Regions from separate parts of the Streptomyces sp. NPDC056169 genome, predicted to be linked through region 2. Evidence: riboswitches for the same ligand, from Rfam matches in the RefSeq annotation. Region 2 holds a riboswitch; the other holds the start of a gene.
The links. Region 2 has a riboswitch for glycine ahead of gcvP (aminomethyl-transferring glycine dehydrogenase). Riboswitches for the same ligand answer to the same signal wherever they lie in the genome.
Positions count from the first base shown of each region.

Region 1: another riboswitch for glycine. It lies ahead of gcvT (glycine cleavage system aminomethyltransferase GcvT); the one in region 2 lies ahead of gcvP (aminomethyl-transferring glycine dehydrogenase).

Region 1 is NZ_JBHJUO010000005.1:86,252-97,234, forward strand. It holds gene ACFC0G_RS09390 (ABC transporter ATP-binding protein) at 1-702, opposite strand, end outside; gene ACFC0G_RS09395 (ABC transporter permease) at 699-1,697, opposite strand; gene ACFC0G_RS09400 (ABC transporter substrate-binding protein) at 1,812-3,584, opposite strand; gene ACFC0G_RS09405 (ABC transporter permease) at 3,698-4,735, opposite strand; gene ACFC0G_RS09410 (enhanced serine sensitivity protein SseB C-terminal domain-containing protein) at 5,098-5,889, opposite strand; gene ACFC0G_RS09415 (enhanced serine sensitivity protein SseB) at 5,979-6,719, opposite strand; gene ACFC0G_RS09420 (AAA family ATPase) at 6,835-7,515, opposite strand; glycine riboswitch at 7,668-7,767, shown strand; gene gcvT (glycine cleavage system aminomethyltransferase GcvT) at 7,954-9,078, shown strand; gene gcvH (glycine cleavage system protein GcvH) at 9,156-9,536, shown strand; gene glyA (serine hydroxymethyltransferase) at 9,569-10,837, shown strand.
Region 2 is NZ_JBHJUO010000002.1:500,284-511,266, forward strand. It holds gene ACFC0G_RS04805 (glutamate--cysteine ligase) at 65-1,564, opposite strand; gene ACFC0G_RS04810 (hypothetical protein) at 2,048-2,644, shown strand; gene ACFC0G_RS04815 (DUF5999 family protein) at 2,976-3,182, shown strand; gene gcvP (aminomethyl-transferring glycine dehydrogenase) at 3,309-6,194, opposite strand; glycine riboswitch at 6,371-6,470, opposite strand; gene ACFC0G_RS04825 (PRC-barrel domain-containing protein) at 6,584-6,958, shown strand; gene ACFC0G_RS04830 (DNA polymerase IV) at 7,493-8,932, opposite strand; gene ACFC0G_RS04835 (MerR family transcriptional regulator) at 9,124-9,741, opposite strand; gene ACFC0G_RS04840 (bifunctional nuclease family protein) at 9,977-10,450, opposite strand; gene ACFC0G_RS04845 (MerR family transcriptional regulator) at 10,504-10,983, opposite strand, start outside.

The DNA of each region.
Region 1 (10,983 bases), on a different contig from region 2:
CGAGCCGAACTCCTTCTGGAGGTCCCGCATCAGGTCGAGGATCTGCGCCTGCACGGTCACGTCGAGCGCGGTGGTCGGCTCGTCCGCGATGAGCAGTTCGGGGTTGTTGACGAGCGCCATGGCGATCATCGCGCGCTGCCGCATGCCGCCGGAGAACTCGTGCGGGTAGTTCTCGAACCGCTTGGCGGGCTCGGGGATGCCGACCCGGTCGAGGAGTTCGACGGCCCGCCGGCGTGCCGTCTTCTTGTCCACGTTGTTGTGGACGCGGTACGCCTCCACGATCTGGTGACCGATCGTGTAGTACGGGTGCATCGCGGACAGCGGGTCCTGGAAGATCATCGCCATCTCGCGGCCGCGCATCTTGCGGACCTCGTCGGGGTCCGCGGAGAGCAGTTCGCGGCCGTTGAGCCAGATCTCGCCGGAGATCTTCGCCTTCTGCCGGCCGTACTGGCCGACCGTGTGCAGGCCCATGATGCCGAGCGAGGTGACCGACTTGCCGGAGCCGGACTCGCCCACGATGCCGAGGGTCTTGCCCTTCTCCAGCTGGAAGCTGAGGCCGTCGACCGACTTGACCAGACCGTCGTCGGTCGGGAAGTGGATCTTCAGGTCGCGTACGTCGAGGAAGGCGTCCGACGGGGCGTCCTTCGCGGGCGCGACGGGCTCTCCGAGCGCCGCGCCCGTCTTCGTCAGCTTGTCCGTCATGCGAGCCTCACTCGGGGGTCGATCACCGCGTACAGAAGGTCCACGACGAGGTTGGCGAGGACCACGCAGGCGGCGGTGATGAGGGTGACGGCCAGGATCAGCGGCAGGTCACGCTCGCTCACGCCCTTGATGGCCAGGCCACCGAGGCCGTGGAGACTGAACGCGGTCTCCGTCAGGATCGCGCCGCCGACGAGGGCGCCGAGGTCCATGCCGAAGATGGTCAGGATGGGGGTCATGGTGGAGCGCATCGCGTGCTTGCCGAGCACGACCGGCTCCGGCAGACCCTTGGCCCGGGCGGTACGGATGTAGTCCTCGCCGAGGACCTCCAGCATGGTGGCGCGGGTGAGCCGCGCGTACATCGCCGCGTACAGGAAGGCGAGGGTGACCCAGGGCAGGAGGAGCCCGCCGAACCAGCCGGTGAAGGACTCGGTGATCGGCGTGTACGAGGCGTCGACCCACTTGAGCTGGGTGCGGAAGACGAGCATCGCCAGCATGGCGGTGAAGAAGATGGGGAGCGAGACGCCCGCGAGCGCGGTGATCATGGCCGCGCGGTCGATGATCGTGCCGCGCTTGAGCGCGGAGATCACGCCCGTGGACACACCCAGGACCAGCCACAGCACCGCGGCGCCGAGGACCATGGACAGGGTGACGGGGAAGGCGTCGACCAGCATCGTCCACACGTCCTGCTCGGTGCGGAACGAGTAGCCGAAACAGGGCATCGCGCAGTGGATGGTGTCGCCACCGCCCGTGTAGTCCCGGCCGACGAAGATGCCGGAGACGAAGTGCCAGAACTGAACCAGGATCGGCTCGTCCAGGCCCAGCTTCTGACGGATGCCCTCAATGGAAGCCGGATCCGCCTGCTTGCCGACGAACATCGCGGCAGGGTCGCTGCCGGTCATCTTGGGGATGAGGAAGAAGATGCTGAGCGTCACGAGCGTGACGACGAGCAGCATCACGACGACTGCGAAGAGCCGTCGGACTATGTATGCAAGCATGCGGTCGGCCGGTCGGCGGCAGGGAAACCCGATCGGATTCCCCTGCCGCCGCCCTCGGCCATCACCTGCCCTTCGGACCTGGCGGCGGGTGGTGCGCCGGTGAAGCGGGTCGGATTACTTGACGACGCCGAGCGACGCGTAGTCGTAGCGGCCGTTGTAGGCGTCCGCCGTGTAGACGTTGGTCAGCCGGGAGCTGCGCCAGATGATGTTCTTCTCGTGGGTGAAGGGCAGGTAGACCGCGGCCTCCGAGACCTTCGTGTTGATCTGCTTGTAGAGCTCGCCGGCCTTGACCGGGTCGGTCTCCTTCAGCGCCTGGTCGAACAGGCCGTTGACGGCCTTGTCGTTCAGCTCGGAGAAGTTGTTGTTACCGCTCTGGAGGATGAAGCGGCCGTCGACCAGCGGCTGGAGGAAGCCCTGCCCGGTCGGGAAGTCGGCGCCCCAGCCCATGATGATGATGCCGTAGCCCTTGTCCTTGACGACCTTCGGCGAACCGATGATGCCGGACGTCTGGGCGCCGTCGAACTGCTCGATCTGGGCGTCGATGCCGGCCTTCAGCAGCGACTGCTGGAGGGACTCGGCGGTCGCGATCTCGACCTTCTTGTTGTTGCGGACCGCGATCTTGGTCTTGAAGCCGCCCGGCTTACCGCACTTCTTCAGGGCCTCCTTGGCCTTGACGAGGTCCGGCGCGCCCGCGAGCTTGCCGTACGGGTCGGCCTTCGGGTCGGCACCCTTGAGGGCCGGCGGCAGCATGTTGGTGGCGATGTCGCCACCGCCCTGCGGGCCACCACGGGCGGTCTGGAGGGACTTGGAGTCCGCCGCGTAGATGATGGCCTTGCGGCACTCGATGTTGGGGATGACCGTCTGCGGGAAGACCGCGTAGCGGATGAAGCCCGTCTGCGGGTTGTCGACGTTGCCCTTGTGCTGCTGGAGCACCTTCTGGCGCGCGGCGGCGCCGACACCCGTCGCGTTGATGTCGAGGTCGTACTCGCCCTCGACCAGACGGTTGTCCATGTCGTCGGCGTTCGTGGTGAACGTGACGCTGACGCTGTCCGGCAGCGCCTTGCGGACGGTGTCGGTCTTCGCGTCCCACTTGTCGTTGCGGACGAGCTTGATCGACTTGTTCGGGGTGTACGACTGCCACTTGTACGGGCCGGAGGAGAAGGGCTTCAGGCCGTACTTGGCCTTGGTGTCCTTGTCCTGGCGGACCGGGGAGGCGGCGGGCATGGCCAGCATCTGCAGGAAGTCACCGTTGGCGACCGGCAGCTTGAAGATGATGGTCTTGTCGTCCGGGGTCTCGATCGCCTTCAGGCCGAGCTTGTCCGCGGAGGTGTCCTTGTACGGGCCCTTGTAGTCGCCCTTGGGGTCCAGGACCTGCTGCAGGTAGATCGGGCCGCCGGAGATGACGTCCTGGGCCCAGATGCGCTCGATGCCGTACTTGATGTCCTTGGAGGTGATCGGCTTGCCGTCCTCCCAGGCGATCCCGTCCTTCAGCGTGAAGGTGTAGGTCAGGCCGTCGGCCGAGACCTTGCCGGTGTCGGTGGCGAGGTCCGAGACGAGCTCGGTGGAGGCGGCGCCCGGCTCGGCCTTGAAGGTGACGAGCTGGCGGGTGTAGTAGCGGGCGAAGTCCCACACGAAGCCGTAGTAGCCGCGCTGCGGGTCCCAGTTGTCGGCCTCCTGCGAGCCGATGAACTTCAGCTCGCCGCCCTTCTTGTCCGAGGCGTTGGAGACCTTGTTCACGGCGGCGTTGAAGCCGGCCGCACCCGTCTTGCCGTCCTTGTCGCCCGACTTGCCGCCGTCGCCGCCGCACGCGGTGGTGACGACCATCACGGCCGCCGCCAGCAGTGCGCCCGCGGCGATTCTGCGCCTCTGAGAGCTCATCAGAGTCATGGGTCTCGCAACCTCCGGAGTAGTGGCGGCCGTCATGTCGGTCCGCCGTTGGGGGATGAGCCTCCTGTCGCCAGCGGCAGGGGCGGGTCGTGGGTGTCGCCGTCGGCGAGCGGTCAGCGGGAGCCCTTCGGGTCGAGCGCGTCACGCACGCCGTCGCCGAAGAGGTTGAACGCAAGGACGGTGATGAAGATCGCGAGGCCGGGGATCACCATGAAGACGGGGTCCGCCTCGTACGTGGTGATGGCCGTCGACAGCATCTGGCCCCAGGAAGCGGTGGGAGGCTTCACGCCCGCACCGAGGAAGCTGAGCGCCGCTTCGGTGAGGATGTTGGTGGGGATCATGAGGGTCGCGTAGACCATGATCGGGGCGATCAGGTTGGGGAGCAGCTCCCGGCGCAGGATGTAGAAGCGGCCGGCGCCCAGGCTCTGGGCGGCCTCGACGTACTCGCGGTTGCGAAGCGAGAGGGTCTGGCCGCGGACGATGCGGCCCACGTACGGCCAGCCGAAGAAGCCGATGACGAGCACCAGCGCGGCGATGCGGACGCCCGAGCCTTCGAGGCCGAGGAACTCGGTGGGCAGCACCGAGACCAGGGCGATCGTGAAGAGCAGCTGCGGGAAGGCGAGCATGACGTCCATGACGCGGCTGAGGGCGGCGTCGATCCAGCCGCCGAAGTAGCCCGCGACGATGCCGAGGACGGTGCCGAGGAAGACCGCGAAGACCGCCGCGAGGAAGGCGACGAGCAGCGAGATCCGGGCGCCGTAGACGATCCGGCTGAAGACGTCGCGGCCGTTGACCGGCTCGACGCCCAGGAGGAAGTCGGAGCTGATGCCGCCCCAGGAGCCGATCGGGGTGCCGAAGAGCGGGTCGATCTGGTCCTCGTGGAACTCGTTCGGCGGGTGGCCGAGGAGGCCGACGATGACCGGGGCGAAGATCGCGACGAGGATGAGGAAGACGACGACGAAGGCGCCCGCGAGGGCGAGTTTGTCGCGCTTCAGCCGGGTCCAGGCGATCTGCCAGGGCGAGCGGCCCTGGATCGCCTTGCCGGAGGCTTCGGAGGTGCCGGAGTTGTCCGGAGTGCCGGAAGCGTCGGGCGCGCCGACGACGGTGGCGGTCGACTCGCCCGCACTCGTCTCGTGCAGTGGTGCCGTCATCGTGGTGAGGACCCCTCTCGGCCGCCGGTAGCCGGCCCTTGCCCGCCGCGGGTAGCGGCTCGGTGGAACAACCTGCTGGGCATCGGTTCGAAAGGAGCCGAACGCCCGGTGTTCCGGGGAGTCTTCAATGCGCTTGCGATCACCCGCCAGCCCTGACGAGGAATGTTTGCTCAAACGTGATGCGGTGCTGCGACTTCCGTTATCCGGACGTCGTGATCACCTGAGCGGACCATCTCGGGTCCTCTTCACCGCAATCGGACATGTCGCCCAACTGGGCGTTCGAGGTGCGGTATTGGTACGAACAACGGCCTCGGGAGAGGACTCCGGAGGCCGTTGGGGTACGAGGGGGAAAAGGTGACGTCTCAGTATCCGGACGGAGCCGGCGGTGGGTAGCCGTACCCCGGCACGGCGGCGGATCCGCGTCCGGCGTGCGCCTCGCGGTCGTAGAAGGGGCGCGCGTGGGCGCTCAGCCAGAGGGCCACCGGGTCGTACGCGTCGGAGAGCGCGACCGTCGAGACGGGCAGCCCGTCGGGCACGGCGGAGATCGACTGGCGCATCATCGCGCGGACGGCGTCGACGGCGGCCGGGGAGGTGTCGTACAGGTCGAGTCCGACGGCGAGGTACGGGGAGCCGAGCGCGGGCTGCACCCAGCCGCGGCGCAGCGACCTGACGGCCGGGGTGCGGTGCGCGTTCTGCGTGAGGAGGGCGTAGAACTGCGGGATCTCCAGGGCGGGTTCGCTGACGCGCAGCGGTCCCGCGGGCATCCGGTCGAGGCCGGTGGCGATGCGGCGCAGGTCGGCCCAGGGGATGCCGACGCCGCCGCCGGGGGCGTGCGGATTGAGCCAGATGCCCCAGCGGTCGGGGTAGAGGGCGCGGGCCATCTCGCGGCCGGTGACGAGCTCGTGGGCGCGGTTCCAGCCGGAGGCGGCGAGCTCCTGGGCGGAGGTGACGCAGGGCGCGTAGCCGAATCCGTCGACCTCCATGTTCCCGTACTGGGCGTCGGACGAGCCGGGCGAGCCCTGCCACAGCAGCATCCAGACCTCGCCGTCGGCCAGGGCGTGCAGCAGCCTCTCGTACGCGTCGTAGCGCCCGGGTGCCACCTGGCGCAGCATGTGCTCGACCTGTCCGGTCGCAGCGGTGCCTGACGCGCTCACCCTGTGTCCCGCCCCTCTTCCGTTCACCACGTCTGTCCGGCCGCCGATTCGGTCCGGCTCGGTTCAGTTCAGCTTAAACAGGGTGCCGCTCACCCGGCGGCGCGCTGGTAGAAGGGGCGTACCCGCTCCAGCATCCAGTCGCCGACCGGGTCCTGCGCCATGTCGAGCAGGATGAGGTTGACCGGCCAGGCGACCTCGACGCGGCCGAGGGCGCGGCCGAGGGCGTCCAGGGGCGCGTTCCGGTCGACGCCGTCCCAGGCGGCGAGCTGGACGCCGATGAAGAGGGCCGGTTCGGTGCCCTCGACGCTCGCGAGGGCGCGGCGGGCGGAGGCGACGACGCCGGTGGCCTCGAACTCGGCGGAGGCGGCGGCGAGGAAGTCGACGGGGTCGTCCTGCCAGTCGGGCTCGAAGAGTCGGACGCGGCCGCCGCTGGCGGGGCCGTCGAGCGGGGTGCGGCCGGCGCGGCAGAGTTCCGCGACGGCGGGCGGGGGCAGCGGGACGCCCACCGTGCCGCCGGGGTTCACGGCGATGCCCAGCTGCGGGGGCAGGCCGCGGGCGAAGTCGCGGGCGGGGGCGACGGTGTAGGACATGTGCGTGCCGACGCAGGCGAGGAACTGCTGTTCGGAGCTGAAGACGGGGACGAAGGCCGCGCCGTCGATCTCCAGGGTGGCGAGGTCCAGGTCGGGGCTGTCGGGGCCGCCGCCGTTGGGCAGGGGCACCCAGACCTCGCTGCGGCTCAGCACCTCGACCAGTCGGCCCCCTGCGGCGGGGTTGCCGAGCGAGGCGGACAGCACCTCTTCGAGCTCATTGCCCGGCCACGTCACGTCCACGGTCCCTTTTCCCCTATCTCGCGGGGGCGCGTCCTCCCGCACCGCCCCGCAGCACCCTAACGCCGCCCTGGCGCCGCCGTGGCCAAAAGCAGCGGGTACGGATGCGGGGCCGGCCTCAGGCCACGTCGCGGAAGCCGATCTTCCGAAGTGCGTCCGCGGCGTCCCGGTCGAGGAGGGTCGCCGAGGCGCATCCGTGCGGCAGGCCGCCGGACTCGGCGGTCCGCAGGAGCCGGCCGACGGCCCGCCGGTGCCGGGCGAAGGCGTACGCGGAGACGCCGCGGCCCCGGTCGCGCTGGCCGTCGCGCGCGGTGCCCGGGTCGACGTCGAGCAGGACGAGGTGCAGGGCGGCGCCGCGGCGTCCCGCCTCGCGGGCGAGCCAGCCGCGCACCCAGGACTGGGTGCCGCAGTCGTGCACGATCACGCTCGCGCCGGAGCGCAGGGCGCGGCGCAGCCCGGCGTAGTGCGCGAGCCGGACCAGGGGGCGGTAGACCGCGTACGGCAGGAGGCGCGGCATGCGGGCCTCCCAGCGCTCGCGGACGTCCTGGGAGTCGATGCCCCGGCCGTCGGCGGCGCGCTTCATCAGGGTGGACTTGCCGCTGCCGGGCAGCCCGGAGACGACGACGAGGTCGCCGGCCGCGAAGAGGAGGGCCCGGGGCCCCCGGCCGCCGCGCTCGCGCAGGTCGCGCAGGATCCGGCCGCGCCGGCGGGTTCTGGCTCTGGTCCGGGCCCGGGCACGCTGGGACGGTATGCCGGTACCGGTACTCGTCGCGTATGCGCCGGTGTGCTGGATCCTCATCGCTGCTCCCCCTGCCGGGCCTCGGGAGACCCTTGCCCACAAAGTGTAAAGAAGCGGTAATGAGATACAAGTGATGTGCCGCGCGGAGCACGCGTGCAATGATGTGCCCGCCAGGCGCGCTCAGTCGCCAATACAACCGCATACCGGCCGCTCGAATCCGCGCGGGAGAGTTCCGGACCGCCCCAGGCGTCCGGACGCCGAAGGAGCAAGACCCTCCCTTGAATCTCTCAGGCCCCGTACCGCGTGGATGAGGCAGATCTGAAAAGCGGGACACCCTGCCGTGTCCCCACCCAAGGTGCAAGCCGATCTCTCGGTGCCGATCTTCCGGTGACGAGATGCTCTCGGTGAACCTCTCAGGTTCCATGACAGATGGGGAGGACGTCCTCGCCCGTCATGTGTTTCGTCACCGAACCGCCCTTGGGATCCGGGAGCCACCCCATGAGCACTGCCCCCCGTCTGACCGCCCTCGATGCGCTGCATCGTTCGCTGGGCGCGACCATGACCGACTTCGCGGGCTGGGACATGCCGCTGCGCTACGCCAGCGAGCGGGACGAGCACAACGCCGTCCGCACCCGGGCGGGCCTGTTCGACCTCTCCCACATGGGTGAGATCACGGTCACGGGCCCGCAGGCCGTCGAGCTCCTCGACCACGCCCTCGTCGGCAACATCTCCACGGTGGGCGTGGGCCGTGCCCGCTACACGATGATCTGTCAGGAGGACGGCGGCATCCTCGACGACCTGATCGTCTACCGCCTCGGCGAGACGGAGTACATGGTCGTCGCCAACGCCTCCAACGCCCAGATCGTCCTGGACGCGCTCGTGGCGCGCGCGGAGGGCTTCGACGCCGAGGTCCGCGACGACCGCGACGCGTACGCCCTGCTCGCGATCCAGGGCCCGGAGTCCCCCGGCATCCTGAAGTCGCTCACCGACGCCGACCTGGACGGGCTGAAGTACTACGCCGGCCTGCCCGGCACGGTCGCGGGCGTGCCCGCGCTGATCGCCCGTACCGGCTACACCGGCGAGGACGGCTTCGAGCTGTTCCTGAAGCCCGAGCACGCCGAGGGCGTCTGGAAGGCCCTGACCGAGGCGGGCGCCCCGGTCGGCCTCATCCCGTGCGGCCTGTCCTGCCGTGACACGCTCCGCCTGGAGGCGGGCATGCCGCTGTACGGCCACGAGCTGACGACGGCCCTCACCCCCTTCGACGCCGGTCTCGGCCGGGTCGTCAAGTTCGAGAAGACGACCAACGAGGGCCGCTTCGTCGGCCGTGAGTCGCTCGAGAAGGCCGCCGAGCGCGCCGAGACCGCCCCGCCGCGCAAGCTCGTCGGCCTGATCGCCGAGGGCCGCCGGGTCCCGCGCGCCGGCTTCTCCGTCGTCAAGGACGGCGTGGTGATCGGCGAGGTCACCTCGGGCGCCCCGTCCCCGACCCTCGGAAAGCCGATCGCGATCGCGTACGTGGACGCGGCGCACGCCGCGCCCGGTACCGAGGGTGTAGGTGTGGACATCCGCGGCACCCACGAGCCGTACGAGGTCGTCGCGCTGCCGTTCTACAAGCGCCAGAAGTGACGCAGTCGTCTCATCCCGGGTCTCACCCCGCGAGACCCACGTTCATCAGTACTCCCCCGATCCAGGAGAATCAGGTCATGAGCAACCCCCAGCAGCTGCGCTACACCAAGGAGCACGAGTGGCTGTCGGACGCCGTGGACGGCGTTTCGACGATCGGCATCACCGAGTTCGCGGCCAACGCGCTCGGTGACGTCGTCTACGCCCAGCTCCCCGCTGTCGGCGACACCGTCACCGCGGGCGAGACCTGCGGCGAGCTGGAGTCGACGAAGTCCGTGAGCGACCTGTACTCCCCCGTCACGGGTGAGGTCGTCGCCGCCAACCAGGACGTGGTGGACGACCCGTCGCTGGTGAACACGGCTCCGTTCGAGGGTGGCTGGCTGTTCAAGGTACGTGTCGCGGGCGAGCCGGACGACCTGCTCTCCGTCGACGAGTACACCGCGTTCTCCGCCGGGAACTGAGACCGGGCCCGAGACCCCTTAGGGATCGATTCATGTCGCTTCTGAACACTCCCCTCCACGAGCTGGACCCCGACGTCGCCGCCGCCGTCGACGCCGAGCTCCTTCGTCAGCAGTCCACCCTCGAGATGATCGCCTCGGAGAACTTCGCTCCGGTCGCGGTCATGGAGGCCCAGGGCTCCGTCCTCACCAACAAGTACGCCGAGGGCTACCCGGGCCGCCGCTACTACGGCGGCTGCGAGCACGTCGACGTGGCCGAGCAGATCGCGATCGACCGGGTCAAGGACCTGTTCGGCGCCGAGTACGCCAACGTCCAGCCGCACTCCGGCGCCTCCGCGAACCAGGCCGCCCTCTTCGCGATCGCCCAGCCCGGCGACACGATCCTGGGTCTGGACCTGGCGCACGGCGGCCACCTCACCCACGGCATGCGCCTGAACTTCTCCGGCAAGCAGTTCAACGTGGTCGCGTACCACGTGGACGAGGCCGGTCTGGTCGACATGGCCGAGGTCGAGCGCCTCGCCAAGGAGCACCGCCCGAAGGTCATCATCGCGGGCTGGTCCGCCTACCCGCGCCAGCTGGACTTCGCGGAGTTCCGCCGGATCGCCGACGAGGTCGAGGCGTACCTGTGGGTCGACATGGCCCACTTCGCGGGCCTGGTCGCGGCCGGTCTGCACCCGAACCCGGTTCCGTACGCGGACGTGGTGACCTCCACCACGCACAAGACGCTCGGCGGCCCCCGCGGCGGCATCATCCTGGCGAAGAAGGAGTTCGCGAAGAAGCTGAACTCCTCGGTCTTCCCCGGTTTCCAGGGCGGCCCGCTGGAGCACGTGATCGCGGCCAAGGCCGTCTCCTTCAAGGTCGCGGCCTCGGAGGACTTCAAGGAGCGCCAGCAGCGCACCCTGGACGGCGCCCGCATCCTCGCCGAGCGCCTGGTCCAGGACGACGTCACCGCGCACGGTGTCTCGGTCCTGTCCGGCGGTACGGACGTGCACCTGGTCCTGGTCGACCTGCGGAACTCCGAGCTCGACGGCCAGCAGGCCGAGGACCGTCTCCACGAGGTCGGCATCACGGTCAACCGGAACGCCGTTCCGAACGACCCGCGGCCGCCGATGGTCACCTCGGGTCTGCGCATCGGTACGCCGGCGCTCGCGACCCGCGGCTTCGGCACCGAGGACTTCACCGAGGTCGCCGACATCATCGCGGAGACCCTGAAGCCGGGCTTCGACGGCGAGAAGGCCGAGGCCCTCAAGGCCCGGGTGACCGCTCTGGCCGACAAGCACCCGCTGTACCCCGGCCTGAAGTAATTTCGTACCCTTTTGTTCGTACGAACGTTTGGGGCATCGCGCACACTGAAAGGTGAGTGCGGTGCCCCACCCCGTGTCGTGCCCCGTTTCGATCTTCCTGCTCCGTTCTGCACCACCCCGGCAGACAACGGCGTCTAGCCCCCACA
Region 2 (10,983 bases):
GACATGATCACCCATGCCCGGGGATGCCGCCCCGGACCGCCGCCCCGAGCGCGTGGGACAGAGCTCAGCCGATCCCCACCGGCCAGGTGTGCACCGGCTCGCCCTCGTGCATGAGCGTCCGGTAGCGGCGGGTGGTCGCCGCGAGCGCCGCCTCCCTGTCGAGGCCCGACTCCAGGGCCTGGTGGAAGGTGTCGGCCTGCCAGGAGGCGCCGTTCACCTTCCGCAGACAGCGCTGCTCGATCACCCCGAGGTAGAAGTCCCGGTCCGCCGGCTCGATGTGCCACGCGTCGAGACCGGCCGCGGCGAGCGGCAGCAGCTCGTCGAGGACGAGCCGTACCGCCGGCAGGGTCGCGACACCGCCCGCGCGGCCCGAGCGGGGCCACCGCAGCTCCGCCTCGATGCCGTGCCGGCACGCCGTGTCGAAGTTGGCCTCCGCGTCCTCGAAGGCCATCCGCTTCCAGACCGGCCGCGGCTCGTCGGCGAGCGAGCGCACGAGTCCGTAGTAGAAGGCCGCGTTCGCGATCACGTCGGTCACGGTCGGCCCCGCGGGCAGCACCCGGTTCTCGACGCGCAGGTGCGGGACCCCGTCGACCCAGCCGTACACGGGCCTGTTCCAGCGGTAGACCGTGCCGTTGTGCAGGACGAGTTCCGGGAGCTTCGGTACGCCGCCCTCGTCGAGCACGAGCAGCGGGTCCTCCTCGTCGCAGATGGGCAGGAGGGCGGGGAAGTAGCGGAGGTTCTCCTCGAAGAGGTCGTACACCGAGTCCACCCACCGCTCCCCGAACCAGGTGCGCGGCCGGACGCCCTGGGACTGCAGCTCGGGCGGCCGGGTGTCGGTGGCCTGCTGGAAGAGGGGCGGCCGGGACTCGCGCCACACCTCGCGTCCGAAGACGAAGGGCGCGTTCGCGCCGAGGGCGATCTGGACGCCCGACACCGCCTGCGCCGCGTTCCAGACGGCGGCGAACCGGGCCGGGGTGACCTGGAGATGGAGCTGGACGGAGGTGCAGGCGGCCTCCGGCACGATCGACTCCGAGGTGCACAGGAGCCGTTCGACCCCGTGGATGTCGAGGGTGAAGTCCTCGCCCCTGGCGGCGAGGATCTGGTTGTTGAGGAGCGTGTAGCGGTCGGCGGCCGACAGGTTCTCGAAGACCAGGTCGCTCTGGGCGAGCGTGGGAAGTATGCCGATCATGACGACGCCGGCGTCGAGCTCCTTCGCCTTGCGGTCGGCATATCCGAGTCCGGTGCCGATCTCTTCCGCGAGCCGGTCGAATACCCTCCCGCCGAGCCGGTGGGGGGCGATGTTCACTTCCAGATTGAACAATCCGAGTTCCGTCTGGAAATCGGAGCTCGCGATCCTTTCCAGAACAGGCGCGTTGAGCATCCGGGGCAGTCCGTCGGCGCCGGCGAGATTGAGTTCGATCTCCAGCCCCATGAGATTGCGGGGCCGGTCGAACCTCTTCTCCGCCAGCAGCCTCGCGAGCCCCGCGAGACACTGCTGGAGTTTTCTCCGGTACTGCTGCCGGTCGGCCGGGCCGAACCCGTCCGCGTCGACCTTCTCCCCCATCGAAGCCGTCCCTCCCGCCATGGGCGGCCGCGGCGACGGCCGCGCGTCACGGACCATGATGCCCACCTCTCTGATCCACAACGCCTGCGGAACGGGGCCGTCGGGCGATAGGCTGGAAGCAGCGCTCCACCGGCACATCCCGAAGGCATGACACGGTCGACATATACCAATGTCATATTGCCCCGGGGTAGGGGATGGGAATTCAGCCGTCCGACTCGGCGAGGAATACGCAGGTGAGGGCGGTGCGGCCGTCATGATTCCGCTTGAACAGCCCCTCGAATAAGGCCGGATGACGCCTTGCCAGGAATATCGGTGGCGTCTAGCGGAAACACTCTGTGAACACGTGTCGTATAAACTCCGCGAACGAGGCAGAGTGTTGGTGCCCCGGCCATGGCCCCATGGCCCCTCTCTGGCCGCGCCGCCGACAGCGCCGTCGTACCTGCCCACGCATCACCGTGTCTCCTGAGTGAGAGGCGACCCATCATGCTCCGACCCTCTCCGGCCCCCGTGCCGGCCCTCCGCAGTGTCCTCGCGGCACTCGGCTCACCGACCGCCGTCCGTGAGGCGCGCACCCCCGCCCTGCGGGCCGCGCAGGGACCACTGAGCCCCGAACTCCCGCTGCCCGTCCACGTCCTCGGCGTCACGGGAGCTCCGGGACGGACACCGTCACCCCGCACCCGGCTCACCGGCTGGCGGTTCCTGATCCGGAACGGGGACCGGGCGATCGCCGCCGCGGACACCAGGCTCACCCCGGACGGCTGGACCTTCTCGCACTTCTTCGAGGGGCCGTACGTCACCGCGACGGAACAGGCCCTGCTCCACGCCGAGGCGCTGCCCACCCCGTACCAGCCCCGGCTCCTCTCCGTACCGGAGCTCTACATGCTGACGCTCTGGCTGCACGCCGACCTGGAGGCGGACGGCACGACCGTCGCCCCGGCATCGGCCGATCTCCTGGTGCCCCTGGCCCCCGCGCCGCCGGGGATCGCGGCCCACCGGCCGTACCAGGTCGCCGACCTCCTGCCCGTGCTCAGTACGCGCCTCGCGCCGCCGCCCCTCCTGGGCTCGGCGGCGCCCGCCTGATCCACCGCACGCGCCGCCCCGCCCCGTGACCCGCCCGGGTCACGGGGCGCACTGCTGTCCGAGCACCCGCCCGAACGCACTACCCGAACACCCCTCCCGTACGGACTAGCCCGCTCGGACCACTTCGAACCACCCGAAGAGACCGTGTAGTTGGCCTGAACCGCCCCTGCGGGTGATGCGTCTTCCCCGGAGAGGACGAGCTGCCGCGAAATACCTGCGGAAGACCGTCCATGGGGCAAGACTGGGACCGGAACCGAACCGACCGACGGGGGCGGCGATGAGCGCGAAGAGCCGCAGGACATCCACCACGACGCAGCGAAAGAACCCACCCATGTGCCAGCACCAGCCTGCCTGTCCCACCGCCGACTCCAACGACCGGGAGGCAGCCCGCCTGATGGCACACCATCCGGAACAGGGCTGGAGCCTGCTGTGCAACGGCGTCCTGCTCTTCGAGGACACCGGTGAACTGCTGCCGGACGGGCAGATCATCGCCCCGCACCGGCCGCTGACGGCGGGACAGGTCACGACCGCCGCCTGAGCGGCGCGCGGAGATCGCCGTACGAGGGAGAGCAACGCCGAGGGCCGGCCCGGAGGACATCCTCCGAACCGGCCCTCGGTCCGTACGCGGCGCCTGAGTGGTTCAGCCACTCAGGCACTCAGCGACTCAGTGGTCGTACTCGTCCATCGGCGGGCAGGAGCAGACCAGGTTCCGGTCGCCGAAGGCACCGTCGATGCGGCGCACCGGCGGCCAGTACTTGTCGGCCGGCGAGACACCGGCCGGGAAGACCGCCTCGTCACGGCTGTACGCGTGGTTCCACTCGCCGCCCAGCGCGGCCGCGGTGTGCGGGGCGTTGTGCAGCGGGTTGTCGTCGGCGGGCCACTCGCCCGAGGCGACCTTCTCGATCTCGGCCCGGATCGCGATCATCGTGTCGCAGAAACGGTCCAGCTCGGTGATGTCCTCGGACTCGGTGGGCTCGATCATCAGCGTGCCGGCCACCGGGAAGGACATCGTCGGCGCGTGGAAGCCGTAGTCGATCAGGCGCTTGGCGATGTCGTCGACCGTGACGCCCGTCTCCTTCGAGAGCGGACGCAGGTCCACGATGCACTCGTGGGCGACCAGACCGGCCGGACCGGTGTAGAGCACCGGGAAGTGCGGCTCCAGGCGCTTGGCGATGTAGTTCGCCGCGAGCACGGCGACCTGCGTGGCGCGCTTGAGGCCCTCGCCGCCCATCAGGCGCACGTACGACCAGGAGATCGGCAGGATGCCGGCGGAGCCCCACGGGGCGGCCGAGATCGGGCCGACGCCGGTCTCCGGGCCCGCGGTGGGCTGGAGCGGGTGGTTCGGCAGGTACGGGGCGAGGTGGGCGCGGACGCCGACCGGACCGACACCCGGGCCGCCGCCGCCGTGCGGGATGCAGAAGGTCTTGTGCAGGTTCAGGTGCGAGACGTCGCCGCCGAACTTGCCCGGCTTCGCGAGCCCGACCAGCGCGTTGAGGTTGGCGCCGTCGACGTACACCTGACCGCCGGCCTCGTGGACCTCGGCGCAGATGTCGGCGACGTGCTCCTCGAAGACGCCGTGCGTCGACGGGTAGGTGATCATCAGCACGGACAGCTCGTCGCGGTACTGCTCGATCTTGGCGCGCAGGTCGACGACGTCGACCTCGCCGTCGTCGGCGGTCTTGACGACGACGACCTTCATGCCGGCCATCACCGCGGAGGCGGCGTTGGTGCCGTGCGCGGAGGACGGGATGAGGCAGACGGTGCGCTGGAGGTCACCGTTGGCGCGGTGGTAGGCGCGGACGGCCAGCAGACCGGCCAGCTCGCCCTGCGAACCGGCGTTGGGCTGGATCGACACCTTGTCGTAGCCGGTGACCTCGGCGAGGCGCTCCTCCAGCTCGGTGATGAGCGTGAGGTAGCCCTGCGCCTGGTCGACCGGGGCGAAGGGGTGGATCTGGCCGAACTCGGGCCAGGTCACCGGCTCCATCTCGGTCGTCGCGTTCAGCTTCATCGTGCAGGAGCCGAGCGGGATCATGCCGCGGTCGAGCGCGTAGTCGCGGTCGGCCAGCTTGCGCAGGTAGCGCAGCATCGAGGTCTCGGAGCGGTGCGCGTGGAAGACCGGGTGGGTCAGGTACGCGTCGGAGCGCAGCAGCCCGGAGGGCAGCGTGTCCCCGACGGACGCGTCCAGGGCCTCGACGTCGCCGTCGACACCGAAGGCGCCCCACACGGCGGCGAGCTGCTCGCGCCCGGTGGTCTCGTCGCAGGAGATCGAGACGAGATCGGCATCGACGCGGTAGAGGTTCACCCCGGCCTCGCGGGCGGCGGCCACGACCGAGTCGGCGCGACCGGGCACCCGGACGGTGAGGGTGTCGAAGTACGAACCGTGCACGACCTCGACGCCACCGGCGGTGAGACCCGCGGCGAGGAGGGAGGCGTACCGGTGGGTCCGCTGCGCGATGCCCTTCAGCCCGGCCGGCCCGTGGTAGACGGCGTACATGCCGGCCATGACGGCGAGCAGCACCTGGGCCGTACAAATGTTGCTGGTGGCCTTCTCGCGGCGGATGTGCTGCTCGCGGGTCTGCAGGGCCAGGCGGTACGCGCGGTTGCCGTCGGCGTCGACGGACACACCCACCAGGCGGCCGGGCAGCGAGCGGGCGTGCTTGTCCTGGACGGCCATGTAGCCGGCGTGGGGACCGCCGAAGCCCATGGGGACGCCGAAGCGCTGCGTCGTGCCGACGGCGATGTCCGCGCCCAGCTGGCCCGGCGAGGTGAGCAGGGTCAGGGCGAGCAGGTCCGCGGCGACGGTGACGATGGCACCGAGCTCGTGGGCGGCGTCGATCAGCGGCTTGATGTCGCGGACGGCACCGGAGGCACCCGGGTACTGGATCAGCACGCCGAAGACACCGCGCTCGGCGATCTCGGCCGGGATCCCCTGGCTGAGATCCGCGACGACGACCTCGACACCGGTCGGCTCGGCGCGGGTCTCGATGACGGCGATCGTCTGCGGCAGGGCGTCGGCGTCGACGAGGAAGACGCCGTTCTTGACCTTGCCCACGCGTCGGGCCAGGGACATGGCCTCGGCGGCGGCGGTGCCCTCGTCGAGGAGGGAGGCGCCCGAGGTGGGCAGACCGGTCAGGTCGGCGACCATGGTCTGGAAGTTGAGCAGCGCCTCAAGGCGCCCCTGCGAGATCTCGGGCTGGTACGGCGTGTACGCCGTGTACCAGGCGGGGTTCTCCATCACGTTCCGGAGGATCACCGGAGGCGTGAAGGTGCCGTAGTACCCGAGGCCGATCATCGGCGCGAGGACCTGGTTGCGGTCGGCGAGCGTGCGCAGCTCGGCGAGCACCTCGGCCTCGGTGCGCGCGGCCGGCAGGCCCAGCGCCTCGGCGTTCTTGATCACGTCCGGCACCGCGGCGGCAGTGAGCTCGTCGAGCGAGCCGTAACCGACCTGGGCGAGCATCTTGGCCCGCGCCTCGGCGTCGGGCCCGATGTGCCGCTGCTCGAACGGGATGCCCTGTTCGAGTTCGGAGAGCGGAATGCGGTTGGCGGTCATGTACGGAGGCCTCCTGGTCGTCACGACCTGCGAGGGGCACCACGGCGCGGGTACCCGGACGGCCTCCCCCTCTGTCATCTCAACCTGAGAGTTTCACCGGCACGCCTCGCGGCACGCCGGCTTTCACCGTCGGTGAGAGCGCATGCCGTGGACACCGCTCTGCTTTCCAGAGTGACCTCGTCCGCGCGGTACAGGGGCCTGAGAGATTCCGGGGAGGATTTGCTCCTTCGGCGCCCTCCGGAAGGTTTCTCCGGGGGACTCTCCCGCACAGGGTCGACAGCCACAGCCAGCCTACCAGCGAGGTTGCGGCTCCCATCGCTCAAGTGGCCGACATCCCAGTTGTGCACTTTCGTAGGGGTGTAGAGCAGTTGCGACCAGTTGGAGGGACCGTGCAGACCGACATCGATCCGCGCAGCCTGATCGGCCGCAAGGCGTTCGACCGGAACGGAAACAAGATCGGAACCGTGGACGAGGTGTACTTGGACGACGCGACCGGCATCCCGGAATGGGCCGCGGTCCGCACCGGCCTGTTCAGCAGGGACGCCTTCGTCCCGCTGGAGCCGAGCGACCTGCTCGACGACGGCCTCCACATCCCGTTCGAACGCGCCCTCATCAAGGACGCCCCCGACTTCGGCGTGGGCCGCCACCTCTCCCCCGAGCAGGAGCTCCAGCTCTACCGCCACTACAGCCTCACACTCCCACCTCCGCCCCAGAACCCCGAAGACACCGACTTCGGCCACCTGGCAGGCCAGGAGGGCCCGTAACACCCACGCACAAGCACGACGGGTACGCGCCCCTCAGGCAAAGCCGCACCCGGGAAGGCCAACCCACCCGCCACCAACACAAACGGCACCAGCCCGGCCCGCCCGGCACCAGCACAGGCGGCTGGGCTCGGCCTCACGGCACGGCACGGTCTCAGGCGGCACGAGCCCAGGCCTGCCAGCACCAGCGGCAGCGGCCGCGGCCGCGGCACGAGCCCAACCCGCCCGGCGCCAGCACAGGCGGCACCAGCCCAGTCCGGCCCGGCACAGGTGGCTGAGCCCAGCCCGCCCCGCCACCAGCACAGGCGGCTGGGCTCAGCCTCACGGCACCGTCACAGGCGGCACGAGCTCGGCCGGCCCGGCACCGTCAGGGCCGGTACGGGTCCCAGCCGCCAACGGCGCGGAACTCCTCACGCCAAAACCCGCACCTCTGCTTCCCCACCCGCACGGGTGGTGCGGGTGGGAACCCCAGCCCGGCCGCAAGGCCGGGCGCACCCCCCACAACCCACACCCAGCCACCGCCACGCCACGGCACCGTCACGCCCCCGCCCGACACTCCCCCCGCACCAACGGCAACGGCTCCGAAGGCTCCAGTTCCGGATCGTCCACCGAGAACGTCCGCACCCGCCCCGGTGCGGACCACGGTTCCTCGAACCGCACCGTGACCCGCCCGACGCCGCTCCCCTGCACCCACCCCGCCCCGTGCACCGCGTGCCGCACGTCGTGCCCGGGCGCCCACCGCCGCTCGACGGCGCCGGCGCCGGCGCCGGGCGCGTCGGAAGCGGACTCGTCCGGCACAGCCCCGGCGCCGGCCACACCACCCCCTGCCGCACCGCCCCCGCCCGACTCCCCCGCCACCACGGCAGCCACGGCCGCCGCCGCCCGTTCCTCCTCCGCCTGCGCGGACTCCGCCTGGGCGAACAGATCCTCTTGCGTGTAGTCCGCGAGCCCGCTCACGCCCACCCCGAGCAGCCGCACACCCCCGGTCGTGTCGACCGCCTCCAGGAGCCGCCCCGCGGCCTCCCGCACGACCCCCGGGTCGTCCGTGGGCCCCCGCAGCGTCTCGGACCGGGTCAGCGTCGAGAAGTCGTACCGCCGCACCTTGAGGACGATCGTGCGCCCCGAGTGCCCGGAGGCCCGCAGCCGCGCCACGCACCGCTCCGCGAGCCGCTCCACCTCGGTCCTGATCCGCACGCGGTCGTGCAGGTCGACGTCGAAGGTGTCCTCGACCGACACCGACTTTGCGTCCCGCTCGGCCACCACGGGCCGGTCGTCGTACCCCTGGGCCATCCGATGGAGCGAGGCCCCGTGCGCCCGCCCCAGGAGCCGTACGAGCTCGTCCTCGCCCGCCTCCGCCAGGTCGGAGACCGTGGTCATCCCGGCACGCCGCAGGTGCTCGCCCGTCGCGGGCCCGACCCCCGGCAGGATCCGCACCGACCGGGGCCCGAGCAGCTCCCTCTCGGTGCCCGGCTCGATGAGGACGAGCCCGTCCGGCTTGGCCTCCTCGGAGGCGATCTTCGCGATCATCTTCGACCCGGCGAGCCCCACCGACCCCGTCAGCCCCGTCGTCGCCAGGATGCCCGCCCGCAGCCGCTCGCCGACGGCCCGCGCGCTCGCGCTGTCGTCGGCGAGGCCGCCGGCTTCGAGGTCCACGAAGGCCTCGTCGAGGCTGAGCGGCTCCACGAGCGGCGAGAGCCGCCCGAGCAGCTCCATGACCTGTTCGCTGATCGACCGGTAGAAGGCGAAGCGCGGCACGAGATAGGCCGCGTTCGGCGCGAGCCGCCGCGCCTGCCCCATCGGCATGGCCGAGTGGACCCCGAAGCGGCGTGCCTCGTACGAGGCGGTGGCGACCACTCCGCGCGGCCCGAGGCCGCCGACGACGACGGGCTTTCCGCGCAGGCTGGGCTTCGCCGCCTGCTCGGCGGCGGCGAAGAACGCATCCATGTCGAGATGCAGGATCGTCGGCGCGGCTCTCACATGTCCGATGCTGCCCCATGCCACTGACAACGGCCGGAATCGCTGACGACCCACGAGCCACAGACACCCCGCAGGAGCCACAGACGGCCGCCCCGCAGAAGAACAAGCCACACGGGGGACAAACAGCCCTCACAAGCCCCTCACGAGCCCTCACAGGCCCCAGAGCGCGCCGGAGCGCGCCGAAGCGCCCGTCAGACCGCCTTGTCGCGCCGCCGCCTCGCCAGCTCGTCGCCCGGATTGTGCCCGACCAGCGTCTCTCCCGTGTCGACCCGCTCCCCGTGCAGCTGGGAGAGCGCCGCCTCCACGTCCCGCCAGACGACCCCGACGGCGATCCCGAAGACGCCCTGACCGCCCTGGAGCAGGTCGACGACCTCGTCGGGCGAGGAGCACTCGTAGACCGTGGCCCCGTCGCTCATGAGCGTCATGCGCTCCAGGTCGCGGAAGCCCCGGGCGCGCAGGTGCTGCACCGCCGCCCGGATGTTCTGCAGGGCCACCCCGGTGTCGAGGAAGCGCTTGACGATCTTCAACACGACGACGTCGCGGAAGCTGTAGAGCCGCTGGGTCCCCGACCCGTACGCGGGCCGCACGCTCGGCTCCACGAGCCCGGTGCGTGCCCAGTAGTCCAGCTGGCGATAGGTGATGCCGGCGGCCGCGCAGGCCGTGGGGCCGCGGTAGCCGACCACCTCGCCCGCCGGGCCTGAACTCGCGTCCGTTCCGAAGTCGCCCACACTGCCGTGAAGCGGATACGGACCGGACTCCCCGGACATGTGCCCGAGAGAACTCCCTGCCGTACCGTCCGCGCTGCTCATCACGCCGACCCTCCGTCCTTGACCTGCCCACACGAAGGTAGGCAGTCACTCGAGGTGCGTCAACGATCGCCACACTCGGCACGCCGAGTGATAATCACCCTGAGAGTGGTTTGCCGTGTCTCTCCCCGGGGAAAGGCTACTCGAATGCTCTGACAGCACCCCGCGAACGGCGCGCAGACGGGCCCTCACGACCGGCCCGCACGACGGCCTCGCAAGCGGCCTCCGGCCGCACGTCTCACTGGCTGTTGGTCCCGAAGTCCTCCGGTGAGATCTGGTCGAGAAACTCGCGGAACTTCTCCACCTCGTCCTCCTGCTCGTCCGGAATCGCGATACCGGCGTCGTCCAGCACACCGTCGCTGCCGTAGATCGGCGTCCCGGTCCGCAGGGCCAGTGCTATCGCGTCGGACGGCCGGGCGCTCACCTCGACGCCGCTGGCGAAGACCAGCTCGGCGTAGAAGACCCCGTCACGCAGATCCGTGATGCGGACCTCGGTGAGCTCCTGCCCCACGGCTTCCAGCACGTCCTTGAACAGGTCGTGCGTCAGCGGCCGCGGAGGGGCCATCCCCTGCTGGGCGAAGGCGATCGCGGTCGCCTCACCCGGTCCGATCCAGATGGGGAGGTACCGATCGCCTCCCACTTCCCGCAGGAGCACGATCGGCTGGTTGGAGGGCATTTCCACCCGGACACCCACAACGTCGAGCTCGTTCACACAGCAACCCTAGGACGTGCCCGACCGGTTTGGATAGTCGGGCCCGTCCAAGATCACGGGAGCCGGATGCCCAGAGCCGTCTGAACGAAGGCCGCGTGGAGCCTCACGGAGAGCTCGGCGAGCTCCTTCGCGGTGGCCTCCGCATGTGCTCTGGTCTGCGGATTACGGTGCCGGCGCAGCGGCGCGACCATCTGTTCGAGGAGTCCGGCCTCCCGGTCGGCGGCCGCCTTCACACCCCGCAGATGCCGGGGTTCGAGACCGAATCTCCCCAGATCCGCGACAAGTCTGGCGATGGCGACGGCCTCGGCGTCGTAGCCGCCGCCCCGCACCTCGGCGATCAGACCGAAGGACTCCCACTCGGTGAGCTCGGTCTCGGTCACCTCGGCGGCGGCGAGCAGCTCGGCCCGGCCGATCCGCACGGCGGTGGGACGCTCGCCCTCCTGGTCCCAGGGCCCGTCGATCAGCTCCCCCCGGCGCCCGGGCGCCGGGAGACTGACCTGCTCGCCCCGGGCGAGAGCGTCGAGATGCTCACG